Linked DNA regions of Candidatus Thiodictyon syntrophicum. Each later gene encodes a partner of the first gene's protein in a complex. Links are inferred from orthologs where the notes say so. Each region holds a gene or a part of one and is shown on either strand. Other genes may lie near its edges.

Region 1 (7,140 bases):
ATGGCGCCCAGGGCCGCGAGCACCGGCGCCATGAGCGTCAGCAGCCCGGCGACCCCGAGACCGACATTGAGCGGGATCTCCACGAGCGACTCGCCGGTCGGCCGACGCACCACCAGCCGGCGTACGCTGCCCTGTTGGATCAGTGCCTTGACCTTGTCCACCAGGTCGCTCCCGGCGACGGTGATCTCCTCGGTCAGTGGTCGTTGGTCCTTGTCGAACATGGGGGCTCGCCTGCGGTGGTGGATCGAAGAGCGGAACTGTAACCCCGCAAAGGGCATTTGTCACGCCAGGGCGCCAAGCTCGCCAAGGGTTTTCAGTGCCTTATCGGCGTCGGGCGATTTACCCGGCGGGTGATCCGGATCTTGGATCTACCCTGCTGTATTTCTTGGCGGGCTTGGCGCCTTGGCGTGGGCAACTGCCGGATTTCTGTAAACGCTTCGTTGTCGTTGTCGTTGTCGTAATCGAGGTTATCGTAGCGTCCCGCATTCTCTCGCACCCGAAAGTGCATCGCTTTTCCGAACTACGACAACGACAACGACGCTGCGGGCAGCGACCTAAGCGCTCAGGGTCCCACCAAGGTGGGGCCGGATCAGCTCGAGCATGGACTGGTGGATCTTGAGGTTGCCGGCCACCAGGTTGCAGGTGTCGAAATAGCGGCTGCCGCCGGCCAGGTCGGTGACGGTGCCGCCGGCCTCGGTGACCAGCAGGGCGCCGGCGGCGAAGTCCCAGGGGCTCAGACCCAATTCCCAGAAGCCGTCGGTGCGCCCGGCGGCGACCCAGGCGAGATCCAAGGCGGCGGAGCCGGGGCGGCGCAGCCCGGCGGTATTGAGTGTCATGTCCTTGAACATGGCGAGGTAGGCGTCGATGTGGCGCTGGTCGCGGAAGGGAAAGCCGGTACCGATCAGGGCGCCCTCCAGCGAGGGGCGGGTGGCGACGCGCAGGCGCCGGTCGTTGAGTTGGGCGCCTTCGCCGCGGGCGGCGGTGAAGAGTTCCTCGCGCAGGGGATCGTAGACGACCGCGCACTCGAGCTGGCCGCGGTGGCGCTGGGCGATGGAGACCGCGAACTGGGGGAAACCGTGGAGATAGTTGGTGGTACCGTCCAGGGGGTCGATAATCCACTCGAAGTCGCCTTGACCCTGGGCGCCGCTCTCCTCGGCGAGGATGGCGTGGCTGGGGAAGCGGGCGCGCAGTTCCTGGATGATGGCCTGCTCGGCGCCGCGGTCCACTTCGCTCACGAAGTCGTTGCGGCCCTTGGTCTGGGCCTTGATTTGGTCGACCCGCTCGTAGTAGCGCAGCAGCACCTTGGCGGCGGCACGGGCGGCACGGATGGCAATGTTCAGTGTTGGGTTCATGTCCGATACCATACCCTAAGGGGTGCGCCTGGCAAAGATCGACAGTGGACGATATTCTTGAACGACCTTGGACCCCCATGACCGAACCAACCATCACACCGCCGCTTCCGCCCCCCCTCGCACCCCTGGCCCGGATCCGCTTTGTGCTGGTGGGGACCACCCATACCGGCAACCTGGGCGCGTCCGCCCGGGCCATGAAGACCATGGGCCTGACGCGCCTGGAACTGGCGAGCCCCCGCTCGCCGCCGGATGCGCAGGCGTTGGCGCGCGCCGCCGGGGCGGATGACCTGCTCCAGCGCGCCGGGGTCCACGCGAGTCTGGCGGGGGCACTCACCGGGTGTCGGCTGGTGATCGGTGCCAGCGCCCGGCTGCGCTCGCTTCCCTGGCCCCTGCTGGAGCCGCCGGCGGCGGCCCGGTTGCTGCTCGCGGAGGCGGCGCTGGGGGACGTGGCCCTGGTCTTCGGGCGGGAGAACTCCGGCCTGGCCAACGAGGAGCTTGCCTGTTGCAATTCACTGGTGCACATCCCGACCGACCCCGGATTCAGCTCGCTGAATCTGGCCGCCGCCGTGCAGGTGCTCGCCTACGAGGTGCGCCGGGCCTGGCGGGAGGGACAGGGGGTCGCGCTGGTCGATGAGCCGCGGGCGGTTGCGACCGCCGAGGCCCTGGACGGTTTCCACGCCCACCTGGCGCAGACCCTGACGGAGATCGGCTTCGCGACCCCGGGCCAGTCCGCCCGGCTCCTGATGCGGCTGCGGCGCCTGTTCAACCGGGCGCGGCCCGATCGGGTGGAACTCAACATCCTGCGCGGCATCCTGAGCGCCGTCCAGGGACGCAAGCGGGCTGGGCGTACGAGCGCGGTGCCGCCCGGGCCGACGGATGAAACCAAGATGCAATCCCATGTTTGACCGGCTGCGAGAGGATATCGCGAGCGTCTTCGAGCGCGACCCGGCAGCGCGGACCCGCTTCGAGGTCCTGACCACCTACCCCGGGCTGCATGCGGTGCTGGTCCACCGGCTGACCCACTGGTTGTGGCTGCGCAAGCTCAAGTGGCTGGCGCGGGTGCTGTCGAACGTGGCGCGCCTCTTTACCGGCATCGAGATCCACCCCGGGGCGGACCTCGGGCGGCGTCTTTTCATCGACCACGGCATGGGCGTGGTGATCGGGGAGACCGCCGTCATCGGTGACGACTGCACCCTCTACCACGGTGTGACCCTGGGCGGCACCAGTTGGCAGAAGGGCAAGCGCCACCCGAGCCTGGGCCGCGACGTGGTGGTGGGGGCCGGGGCCAAGGTGCTGGGCCCGATCGTCATCGGCGACGGGGCGCGGATCGGCTCCAACGCGGTGGTGGTCAAGACCGTGCCCCCGGGGGCTACCGTGGTGGGTATCCCCGGCCGCGTGATCGAGTGCGAGCGCGACGCCGAGCGGCGGCGCCGGGCCGACACCGCGGCGCGGATCGGCTTCGACGCCTATGGGGCGACCCTGGACGCCCCCGACCCGGTGGCCAACGCCATCAACCGTATGCTCGACCACATCCACCACATGGACCAGCGCCTGGAGGCCATGTCCCGCGCCCTGGAGGCGCGGGGCATCATGGAGCACTTCGACCACGACGCGGACCTGGATGGGGGCGTGATCGACTCCCCGGCGGCGCTTGGCGGTTCGGACGGCCAGCCGGGCGCCCCCACCCCGCGGACGTCCAGTCGAACCCCCGGACCCTGAACCCCGAACCCCGAACCCCGAACCCCCGGATCAAGAGCCCGCGGAGTAACTGAGGCATTAATTGATCAACGCGCTTGGGTAAAGTACCATAGTGGCGTAAACCCCTACCCGGGAAGGCGTTGAGCATGAGAGGGTCCACATGAGACTGACCACGAAAGGGCGTTACGCGGTGACCGCGATGCTGGATCTGGCCCTCAACCAGGGCAAGGGACCGACCGCCCTCGCCGACATCGCCCAACGCCAGGGGATCTCGCTGTCCTATCTGGAGCAACTGTTTGCCAAACTGCGCCGCCGCGCCCTGGTCACCAGCGTGCGGGGCCCCGGCGGCGGCTACAACCTGGGGCGCGCGGCCAGCGACATCCCGGTGGCCGAGGTCATCGCCGCGGTGGATGAGACCGTAGACACCACCCGCTGCGGCGGGGCGGGCGATTGCCAGGATGGGCGCCCCTGTCTGACCCACGAACTGTGGCGTGACCTGAGCGATCGCATCCAGGACTACTTGCAAAGTGTCACGCTCCAGCAACTCGTCGAGCGGCGCGACAGTGCGGCCGTGCGGGGGGTTGCGTGCAGCGCCATCGACATCAAGCTGGACCTCGTTCCAAGCGGGGTCCCCAACGGGACGGCCGCGGCCCGCGCCTGACCCCTCACCGACCCAATCCTGATCCCCGTCGCCGCCCCTAACGGCTCTTCGCCCCCACCACTGCACCGGTCGCACGGCGGCGCGCCGGGTGCGGGTCCCAAGCCCCACAGCCGCTGCCGCGATGGTGCGGAGTCCCTCATGAAGTTACCGATTTATATGGATTATTCCGCCACCACCCCGGTCGACCCGCGGGTGGCTGCGCGCCTGTGCGCCTGTCTGACGCCCGATGGCATCTTCGGCAACCCGGCGTCGCGCTCCCACGCCTTCGGTTGGGCCGCCGAGGAGGCCGTGGAGGAGGCGCGCCGCCAGGTGGCCGAACTGGTCAACGCGGACCCGCGCGAGATCGCCTGGACCTCCGGTGCCACCGAGTCCGACAATTTGGCGATCAAGGGCGCCGCCCATTTCTCCGCGCCGCGCGGTCGGCACCTGGTCACCGTCAAGACCGAACACAAGGCGGTGCTCGATACCTGCCGCCAACTGGAGCGGGAAGGGTTCGAGGTCACCTATCTGGACCCGGAACCGAACGGCCTGCTCGACCTCAAGCGGCTCGCCGCGGCCTTGCGGCCCGACACCACCCTGGTTTCGGTCATGCATGTGAACAACGAGATCGGCGTCATCCAGGACATCGCCGCCATCGGTGAACTGACCAGGGCGCGCGGCGTCCTGTTCCATGTCGATGCCGCCCAGAGCACCGGCAAGGTCCCCATCGATCTCGCGACCATGCCGGTGGACCTGATGTCCTTCTCGGCCCACAAGACCTATGGGCCCAAGGGCGTCGGTGCACTCTATGTCCGGCGCAAGCCGCGGGTGCGGATCGAGGCGCAGCTGCACGGTGGCGGCCACGAACGGGGGCTGCGCTCCGGCACCCTGCCCACCCACCAGATCGTCGGCATGGGTGAGGCCTTCCGCATCGCCCGTCTGGAGATGGCGCAGGAGCACGCGCGGGTGCTGGCCTTGCGCCAACGTCTCTGGAACGGACTCAAGGACATGGAGCAGGTCTTCCTGAACGGCGACGAGGAGCGGCGGGTGGCCGGCAACCTCAACGTCAGCTTCGCCCATGTGGAGGGCGAGTCATTGATCATGGCCCTGAAGGACCTGGCCGTGTCCTCCGGGTCCGCCTGCACCTCCGCCAGCCTGGAGCCGAGCTATGTCCTGCGGGCCATCGGCCGGGAGGACGAACTGGCCCATAGTTCCATCCGCTTCACGCTGGGGCGCTTCTCCACCGCGCCGGAGATCGACTACGCCATCGATAAGATCCGCACCCAGGTGGAGCGCCTGCGCGCACTCTCGCCCCTGTGGGACCTGTACCGGGACGGGGTCGACTTGCGTTCGGTGCAGTGGGTGGGGCATTAGGAACCGTGCACTGCCAGGCTAAACAAGTCCACAAGGAAACGCCTTTGGCGTCGTTGTCGTTGTCGTTGTCGTAATCGAGGTTACGATGCGATTGAGGATTTTCTCGTACCTGCACAAACACGATGGATTGACACGATGGATTGTATGAATTCACAAGATCATGAAATAGAAACGTCCATGAAGACATGTGTTTAGTATAAGGATGACTCACAAGCGCATCGGTTGATGCACTTGCCTCTTCGTTTCGCTGTCCGAGCTTTTCAGGCATCGCAACGATTCGTTGACAACGACAACGACAACGACAACGACAGCGATTGCATTCGTTGGCTATTCTGGTTCTTTCTGACTCGTTACTTAATTTTAACTGCCGGGGCAAAAACGCGATGGCTTACAGTGACAAGGTTCTGGACCACTATGAGAACCCGCGTAACGTGGGTACCTTCGATAAGGATGACCCGAGCGTCGGTACCGGCATGGTGGGTGCGCCGGCGTGCGGGGACGTGATGCGCCTGCAGATCAGGGTCAACGCGGAGGGCGTGATCGAGGACGCCCGCTTCAAGACCTACGGCTGCGGTTCGGCCATCGCCTCCAGCAGCCTGCTCACCGAGTGGGTCAAGGGCAAGACCTTGGCGCAGGCGCGCCAGATCAAGAATCAGGAGATTGCGGACGAACTCGCCCTGCCGCCGGTCAAGGTCCACTGCTCGGTGCTGGCGGAGGATGCGATCAAGGCCGCGATCAATGACTACGCGGCCAAGCGCAAGCCCGGCTAGGCCGGCGCTGCCTGGTGCGGCACTCGACTCGGCGGCCTGGAGTGACGGGTTGTTGCCAGCGCGTGCCCATTGGGCCTAGGATCGCACCCAACGGGCGTTGCCACCGACCGCGTTGTCGCCCACCGGATCGCTGACCCCTGGAGATTCTCCCATGGCCATCTCACTGACACCGGCCGCCGCCGCTTACGTCGCCCGGTTCCTCGCCAACCGGGGCAAGGGGTTGGGCGTGCGTCTGGGGGTGCATGCCTCCGGCTGTTCCGGTATGGCCTAGGTACTGTGGTGAATCCTGCCGTGCTGGACTTCTCCAAGAATTATTTCGAGCTGTTCGACCTGCCCCTGGGCTTCACGGTGGACGCCAAGCGCCTGGCGGAGCGTTACCGTGCCCTCCAGGCGGTGACCCATCCCGACCGTTTCGCCGTGGCGGCGGAGGATGAGAAACGTCTGTCGCTTGAGGCCTCGACCCAGGTCAACGAGGCCTATCGAACCCTCAAGGACCCCCTGGCCCGGGCCAAGTACCTGCTGGAGCTGCATACCGGCGACCCCGGGACGGACAGCGAGACCAGCAAGGACGGGGCCTTCCTGATGGAACAGATGGAGTTGCGTGAGACCCTGGCCGAGGCGCAGACCAGCCCCAATCCCCGTGCGGCAGTGGCCACGGTGCTGACCCACCTGGCGGAGCAGAGTGTGGCCCTCGACAAGGAACTGGCGGGGCTCTTCGCCGCACCCTCTCCCGCCAGCCTGGACGCCGCCCGGGAACTGGTGCGCAAGCTCCAGTTCCTCGACAAGTGCCGTCGGGACGCCGAAGAACTGGACGCAGCGATCGAAGGTCACTACTGATCTGCGTCAGCGCGCAATGTTCCAACCTCAGACCAACCGCGTACCCCCGCACCACCGTGCGACCGTACTTCCGTACTAACGTACTAACGCACTTCCACCCTTCCGTACTTCCGCCGAGACCCGATGCCCCTGTTACAGATTGCTGAACCCGTTCAGTCGGCCGCCCCCCATGAGCACCGGCTGGCCGCGGGCATCGATCTGGGGACCACCAATTCGCTGGTCGCCGTGGTGCGCAGCGGGCTCGCGCAGACCCTCCCGGACGCGCAGGGCCGACACTTGCTGCCCTCGGTGGTCCGCTTCTGTGCGACGGCCCCGCCGCTTGTGGGTCAGGCGGCCCGAGACGCTGCGGGCGATGACCCGCTCAACACCATTGCCTCGGCCAAGCGACTGATCGGGCGAGGTATTGCCGATGTGCAGCGATTGGGTGGGCGGCTGCCCTATCGTTTCATCGAGACCGACACGGCGCTCC
Region 2 (7,354 bases), 3.5 Mb from region 1 along the record:
TGTCGCCGAGGGAGAGCGCGATCTGGGCCAGGCTCTTCATGGAGCAGGGGATCACCACCATCCCCAGGACCCGGAATGAGCCGCTGGAGATCGGGGCGGCGAGGTTGCCGTGCTCATGGACGACATCGGCCAACGCCCGCAAATCGTCGAGGCTGGTTCGGGTCTCGAGCCGCAGGGTGACCTCGGCACCCTTGCTGACGACGAGATGGGTCTCGATGTCAGGTATGGTCTTCAGGAGCTCCAGCAGGCGGACACCATAGATGACGCCGCTGGCGCCCGAGAGTCCGACGATCAGTCGTTTCATGAGACCTCCGCAACTCGCTCATCCGCGCCGACAGTAGGCCCCGAACTCGGCCGCCGCCAGCGGCCGGCTGAACAGGTAGCCCTGACCGATGCGGCACCCCGCGGCCTTGAGGGACTCCGCCTGGGCGCGGGTCTCGATGCCTTCGGCGACCACCCGCAACCCCAGGGCCCGGCCCAGGACGATGATGGCCCGGGCGATGGCGGCGTCGTCCGCGTCCCCCGGGAGACCGGCGACGAATGACCCGTCGATCTTGAGTCCGCGCACCGCCAGCCGCTTCAGTGAGGCGAGCGACGAGTGCCCGGTGCCGAAGGAGTCGATGGCGACCTCGATCCCCAGGTCGAGCAGCCGCCGGATGTTCTCGGCGGCCGACTCGGAGTCGGCGACGGACTTGATGTCGGTGATCTCCACCGCCAGGGCGCCGGGTTCGAGCCCGCTTTCCGCGACCGTGGCGGCGATGCCCTCGGCCAGACTCGCGGTGCGGATCTCGCGGTTGGACAGGTTGACCCACAGGGTCACGTCCGCCAGCAGCCCCTGTTCGCGCCAGGCCCGCAGTTGGCCGGCGGCGGTGCGCACCACCCAGGCGCCGATGGGGACGATGAGCCCGCTGGACTCGGCGAGCGGGACGAACCACTCGGGTCCGACCAGTCCCAAGGTGGGGTGGTGCCAGCGGATCAGGGACTCGACGCCGATGATGCGGCCGGTGGTCAGATCGTGCTGGGGCTGGTAGTAGAGGACAAACTGCTCCAGGCTCAGGGCCTCGCGCAGCGCCGTCTCCAGGGAGACCTGGGCGAAGGCGCGGGCGGTCATGTCCGCGGTGTAGAATTGAAAGCCGTCGCGGCCCTGGTCCTTGGCCTGGTACATGGCGGTATCGGCGTTGCGCACCAGGGTGTCGACGTCGATACCGTCCTGGGGGTAGAGGCTGATGCCGATGCTCAAGGTGACATAGAGGGGCCGGCCGTCCAGATCGATGGGCCTTTTGAAGGCCTGGGTCAGCTTTTCGGCCACCAGGGCAGCGTCGCCGGCGCGCTCCACGGGGTCCAGGACCAGGGTGAACTCATCGCCCCCGAAGCGGGCGAGCGTGTCGCCTTCGCGCACCTGGCCACGCAGGCGCCGCGCCGCTTCCTGCAGCACCCGATCCCCGGCCGGGTGTCCCAGGCTGTCATTGATGGCCTTGAAGCCGTCCAGATCCAGGAACAGCAAGGCCACCTGGCGTTGCTCGCGACGGGCCCGGCGCAGCGCCTGGCCCAGGCGGTCGGCGAACAGTAGCCGGTTGGGCAATCCGGTGAGCGGATCCTGGTGGGCCAGTTGCACCAGGTCGCGTTCCCGCTCCCGGAGTTGCTCGGTGAGCCGCTGGTGCTCGGTGATATCGAGCAGGGCCACCCGGCAGGTGGCCGGGCCAGCCGCGCCGGGGCTTGGCCGCTCGCGTTGGATCAGCAGGCGCAGCGCGCGCCGCCGCTCATGGGCCGACACCAGATCCACCTCGAGTACTTCCTCCGCCCCGGTGTCCAGCGCCCGCGCCAGGGCGGCGAGCAGGGGCGGCGCGTCACCGGGGCCGAGCCGAGGGCCCAGATAGAGGTCCCCGGTGCTCCCCCGCTCGACGCCCAGCAAGCGGGCGGCGGTCAGGTTCATCTGGGTGACCAGGCCTTGGCGGTCGATGGCGGCATAGGCGACCGGGGCGAGGTCGTAGAGGTCCGCGTAGCGATCACGGGACTCCTCAAGGGTCTGCCGGGCGCAGCGCAGTTCCCGGTTCTGGAGTTCCAGCTCGATCTGGTGGACCTGGAGGTCCTGCACCAGGCGCCGGCTATCGGTCGCCTCCCGGGCCTCCCGGCGCAGGGCGGCGAGGACGTCGGCGAGGGTGCTGTCGGAGAGGTTTCGCAGGGCGGTCATGCGGCACTCGCGCAGGTGAGAAGGTGTGGTCGGTCCGGTCCCGGGACCCGCGACGGGCGGTTATCATGCAGCATCCTTCGACAGTATAAGGCCCCGGCCGTGCGGGCACCGCACTGATTGCGGCATCGCGCAGCGCCGTCCCCGCGGCCATCCGAGATTGACTCCGGCGTTGGGAAATGGACAAGTCCAGGTTCCATGAGCTTGAGCCGACTCCGGTCCAGCCCAACTTAAGCCCATAGTGTTTCTCCTCTTCGTCGGGGCTTGGCCCCCTACTCAGGCTCAGAGCCATCCGCCATGACAGCTTCGTCCACCCTTGATGTTGCGGATCGGCCGGCACTCGATGCGGCGGCCATCCGCGCCCAGTTTCCGATCCTGCGCTCCTGCGTCCACGGCCAGCCGTTGGTGTACCTGGACAACGCCGCCAGCGCGCAGAAGCCCGACCGGGTGGTCGATGCCGTCGCGGACTACTATCTGCGCCAGCACGCCAACATCCACCGCGGGGCCTACCAGCTCTCCATCGTCGCCACCCGCCTGCACGAGGAGGCCCGCGCCGCCGTGGCCCGCTTCATCAACGCGGCCGAGCCCGCCGAGTGCATCTTCACGCGCGGGACCACCGAGTCCATCAACCTGGTCGCCGCGTCCTGGGGCACCGCCAATCTGCGCCCCGGCGACGAGATCATCCTCTCGGAACTGGAGCACCACTCCAACATCGTGCCCTGGCAACTGGCGGCCCAGGCGACCGGGGCGCGGATCAGGGTCATCCCCATCGACGACACCGGCGCGCTGCGCCTGGATGTCTATCGGCAACTGCTCTCCCCGCGCACCCGCCTGGTTGCCGTGAACCAGGTCTCCAATGCCCTGGGCACCGTCAATCCGGTGCGCGAGATCATCAGTGCGGCGCACGCGGCGGGCGCACTGGTGCTCATCGACGGCGCCCAGTGGGTCGCCCACGGACGCACCGACGTCCAGGCCCTGGACGCCGATTTCTACGCCTTCTCCGGGCACAAGCTGTATGGGCCCACCGGGATCGGGGTGCTCTACGGCAAGCGGCGGCTGCTCGCGGCGATGCCCCCCTACCAGGGCGGCGGCGACATGATCGAGCGCGTCACCTTCGCGCACACCACCTACGCCGAACTGCCCAGCAAGTTCGAGGCGGGCACCCCCCATATCGCCGGCGCCGTGGGCCTGGCGGCGGCGATCGACTGGCTCTGCGGCGTGGGTCTGGAGGCCGTCGCGGACCACGAGGCCCGGTTGCTGCGTCATGCCACGCGGCGCCTGTCCGCCATCCCCGGGGTCGAGCTCAAGGGCACCGCACCCGACAAGGCCGGCGTCCTGTCCTGGGTCGTGACCGACCCGCCCCTGGGCACGCTCGATATCGGCATGGCGCTTGATCTCAAGGGCATCTGTATCCGCACCGGCCATCACTGCTGCCAGCCGCTCATGGACCGTCTGGGCCTGGCATCGACGGCCCGCGCCTCCTTCGGTGTCTACAACACGATCGCGGAGATCGATTGCCTGGCGACGGAACTCGCCGCGATCATCGACGCCGGCCGGGGCGCGCGGGTCAATGTCCGTGCCCGGCCCGCAACGGCCGTGGGTCTGCCGACCGCCGTGCCGGAGATCGCCTACCCGGGGCCCGTGGCCGAGTCGCCCGCGGCGGCGGCGGCGCTGATCAGCGAGGTCTTCGACCTGCTGCCCGACTGGTCGATGCGCTACCAGTACCTCATGGACCTGGGGGCCCGCCTGCCCGTCATGCCCGAGGCCCTCAAGACCCCGGCCAGCTTCGTCTCCGGGTGCCAGAGCCTGGTGCACCTGGACGCCCGGGTCCGTCCCGGCGACACCGACATCATCGAGTTTCTCGCCGACAGCGACGCGGCCATCGTCCGCGGCCTGATCGCCCTCTTGCAGCAGTTATTCTCCGGGCAGAGCGCCGCCGCCGTCCTGGCCTTCGATGTCCAGTGCTTTTTCGGTCAGCTCGGGCTCGAAGAACACCTGAGCCTGGGGCGGCGCAACGGCCTGGCCGCCATGGTCCAGCGGCTGCGGCAGCTGGCCGCCCGGGTGGTGGGGCAGGGGGGCGCGCCGGACCTGGAATCCGTTGCGTTTGCTGCCGTGCACTGCGCGCATGCCTGACGGGAGCGACCGCAGTGGACGACCAAGACCGTTGCACCCCGCAGCGCTCGATACGCATCGCCGTCGCCGCCAAAGAGCCCGCGGCCCCAACGCCCGCCGAGGTGGTCGAGCACTACCCCAGTCACGCGCTGCCCAGGGACCGGGAGGAGACGCAGCGACTCATCGCTGCGTTGCGGGCCCAGCGTCACGCGGACGACTTGCTGAGGACCGGCCGGCACGGATGATCTCAAAGCCGGCAGTTGCTCACGCCGAGGCGTCAAGCTCGCCGCCTCTGCGTCTCTGCGTGAAACACCCGGGTCATCGAGCCCTGCTCGGCAGGCCTGGCGTGACGGTGCGCCCGACCCGCTGGCCGAGGGGCTCGTTCAGTTGGACGGCTATCGGGCCGGGTTGGGGCTCAACCGTCGCTGGCTGGTGATCGTCGACCGCCGCGGCGGGCAGCCGCCCATCACCGGGCGCACCGCCGTCGCCGAGGAGCCCAGCCCGCTGGGGCGGCGCATCCAGGTCATCCGAGCCGGATACCCGGCCAGGCGTGCAGGTCGGCCTCGCCCCGGCCCGCGTCGGCATCTTCCAGGGCCCGTGGCGGTGCGCCGCGGGCCCCGCCCGGCGCCTCACTGCCCGCGGGAAACGCCACGGCACCCGGATTACGTGGCAAGATCCGCCCGCGCGACCGCCGCCGGGGAGCACCCCGACCTCAGGGGCCGGACCCGGCGAGCGCGTCGAGCAGCTATTTGTTCTGGCTGGCGTCCCGATCGACCTGGTCCATAGTCCAGAGGTATCCCATGAAAGTCCCGTTTCGCCGCGTCATCCTCGTGTCCCTGCTGTTGCCGCTCGGCAGCGTGGCCGCGCCGCTCGATGGCGCCTTAGTCTACACCGGCAAGATCTGCGTCACCTGTCACGGCATCGACGGCAATACCCCGAGCAAAACGGACTATCCGCGCCTGGCCGGCCAGAGCGCCGACTATGCCTATGGCCAGATGGTCGATATCAAGAGCGGGGTGCGCAACAACCGGCAGAGCGAGGCCATGCGCCCGGTGATGAACGTGGTGAGTGAAACGGAGATGCGGGCCATCGCCGACTGGCTCGCGACGCTCAAATGAACCTGGGCGGGCCCGGGCGAACGCAAGCGCCGCCCGCCCGGCCGTCGCCCAAGTGCCGTCGGGCGGATGCGGGTGCCCGCGGGGCGATCCGCCATCCGTCGCGGCCCGGGGGCCGCTCCTACGCCGTAGGAGCGGCCCCCCGGCCGCGACGGGTTGCCGCAAGGGCGCGTGGCCGGAGTGATGATCAAGGCCGCGTCGGGGTCCCGCTGCCCGCACCCTTGACGCTGATCGGACTGGTGCTTGCGGGGCTCGGTTGGTTGCGCCGCTGCACCGGCCGGTGAGGCCCGCGGGCCGTCACGGCGCTCTAGCGGTTTCTTGGCCGCATCCCGCTGTCCAGGACGGCGCAAGATACCTCTTGGCGCGAGGAGGGAGAGACCGGCCTGTGGGCACTCGATGCGCCGGTCGGCGCGACGCTCAGCGGCACTTGGCGGGGCCCCAAGGGTGGCGCCTCCCTGCCGATCGCGCTGCGCTTGATCGACCGAACCGATCTATTGGACCTCGCGGTGGGTGACGGTCCGCGATTACATTTGGTACGCGGGCACCGGGCGGGCCCGTGCTGTCGCGGGAGGGAAAGGCGGCGGTGCAGAGAATCATCGGGTCGCAGCGGCGGCTACGCCTACGCGGCAATCCCCGAATGGCGCAGCAGCGCATCGGTGGTCGGCTCGCGTCCGCGGAAGTCGACATAGAGGACCATGGCGTCGCGCGAGCCGCCCTGCTCCAGAATCGACTCCTTGAAGGCCCGGCCGGTGGCGGCGTCGAAGACCCCGCGCTCCTCGAAGAGCGAGAAGGCGTCGGCGGACAGGACCTCGGCCCATTTGTAGCTGTAATAGCCGGCGGCATAGCCCCCGGCGAAGACGTGGGAGAAGCTGTGGGCGAAGCGGTTGAAGGCCGGCGGGCGGATGACCGCCACCTGGTCGCGGACCTCCTCCAGGATCTCATAGATACGCCCGCCGCGGGCCGGGTCGTATTCCAGGTGCAGGCGAAAATCAAAGAGCGCGAACTCGAGCTGGCGCACCATCTGCATCGCGGACTGGAAGTTCCGGGCCGCCGTCATGCGCCCATACAGGTCCTCCGGGAGCCGCTCACCGGTCTGCCAGTGGGCGGCGAACAGATCCAGGGGTTCGCGCTCCCAGCACCAGTTCTCCATGAACTGGCTGGGCAGTTCCACCGCGTCCCAGGCGACCCCATTGATGCCGGCCACCGCCGGATAGTCGACCCGGGTCAGCAGGTGGTGCAGCCCGTGGCCGAACTCGTGGAACAGGGTCTCGACCTCGTTGTGGGTCAGGAGCGAGGGTTGATCCCCGACCGGCGGGCTGAAGTTGCACACCAGATAGGCGACCGGGATCTGGTCATAGCGGGCGGTATGCAGCCGGTTGGTGCACACGTCCATCCAGGCCCCGCCGCGCTTGTCGGGGCGGGCGAAGGGGTCGAGATAGAACTGGCCGCGCAATTGGCGGGTTTCGGTGTCGCGGATCTCGAAGAAGCGCACCTGCGGGTGGTAGGTCTCGAAGCCCTGGGCCTCCTCGATATCGACGCCGAAGAGGCGCTGTGCCACCCCGAAGAGCCCGCTCAGGACCCGGGAGACCGGGAAATAGGGCCGTAATTCCTCCTGGCTGATCTGGTAGCGGTGCACGCGCAGCTTCTCGGAGTAGTAGCCGAGATCCCAGGGCTCCAGTTGCCCCTGACCGTGGTGCTCCAAGGCGAAGGCGCGTACTTCCTCCAGTTCGCCGCGCGCCTGGGTGACGGAGCGTTGCGCCAGGTCGTTGAGGAAGGCCAGCACCTGGTCCGGCGAGCGCGCCATCTTGGTGGCCAGTGAGCGCTCGGCGTAATTGGCGAAACCCAGGAGTTGGGCGAGTTCGTGGCGCAGGGCCAGGATGCGCTCCATGAGGTCGCCATTGTCCCACTGGCCGGCATGGGGGCCCTGGTCGGAGGCGCG

The links. The genes of interacting proteins can lie anywhere in the genome.
Region 2: the proteins of iscU (region 1) and THSYN_RS11310 are in contact, whole or in part, in a solved structure (PDB 5XT5), measured with the Bacillus subtilis proteins. The link is inferred for Candidatus Thiodictyon syntrophicum from one-to-one orthologs.

The regions. Positions count from the first base shown.
Region 1 is NZ_CP020370.1:6,187,752-6,194,891, reverse strand. The notes cover bases 4,401-7,140. They hold iscU (Fe-S cluster assembly scaffold IscU), read left to right. Parts: upstream 4,401-5,447; coding sequence 5,448-5,834; downstream 5,835-7,140. Other genes in these bases: hscA (Fe-S protein assembly chaperone HscA), read left to right, coding at 6,795-7,140; hscB (Fe-S protein assembly co-chaperone HscB), read left to right, coding at 6,114-6,671; THSYN_RS26575 (IscS subfamily cysteine desulfurase), read left to right, coding at 4,401-5,064. Outside these bases: THSYN_RS26600 (DUF4342 domain-containing protein), read right to left, coding at 1-221; THSYN_RS26595 (inositol monophosphatase family protein), read right to left, coding at 555-1,352; THSYN_RS26590 (RNA methyltransferase), read left to right, coding at 1,430-2,257; cysE (serine O-acetyltransferase), read left to right, coding at 2,250-3,071; Fe-S cluster assembly transcriptional regulator IscR, read left to right, coding at 3,211-3,711; more of THSYN_RS26575, read left to right, coding at 3,850-4,400. UniProt on the Bacillus subtilis protein: Part of the SUF-like system that mediates the biosynthesis of iron-sulfur (Fe-S) clusters. Acts as a sulfurtransferase and thus transfers sulfur from SufS to SufB.
Region 2 is NZ_CP020370.1:2,690,798-2,698,151, forward strand. What follows is about bases 1,950-4,903. They hold THSYN_RS11310 (SufS family cysteine desulfurase), read left to right. Parts: upstream 1,950-2,485; coding sequence 2,486-4,321; downstream 4,322-4,903. Other genes in these bases: THSYN_RS11305 (putative bifunctional diguanylate cyclase/phosphodiesterase), read right to left, coding at 1,950-2,191; THSYN_RS11315 (hypothetical protein), read left to right, coding at 4,336-4,545; THSYN_RS34845 (hypothetical protein), read right to left, coding at 4,824-4,903. Outside these bases: THSYN_RS11300 (UbiX family flavin prenyltransferase), read right to left, coding at 1-304; more of THSYN_RS11305, read right to left, coding at 323-1,949; more of THSYN_RS34845, read right to left, coding at 4,904-4,973; THSYN_RS11320 (c-type cytochrome), read left to right, coding at 5,101-5,418; prlC (oligopeptidase A), read right to left, coding at 6,035-7,354. UniProt on the Bacillus subtilis protein: Type II cysteine desulfurase that acts as the initial step in the SUF-like Fe-S cluster assembly pathway.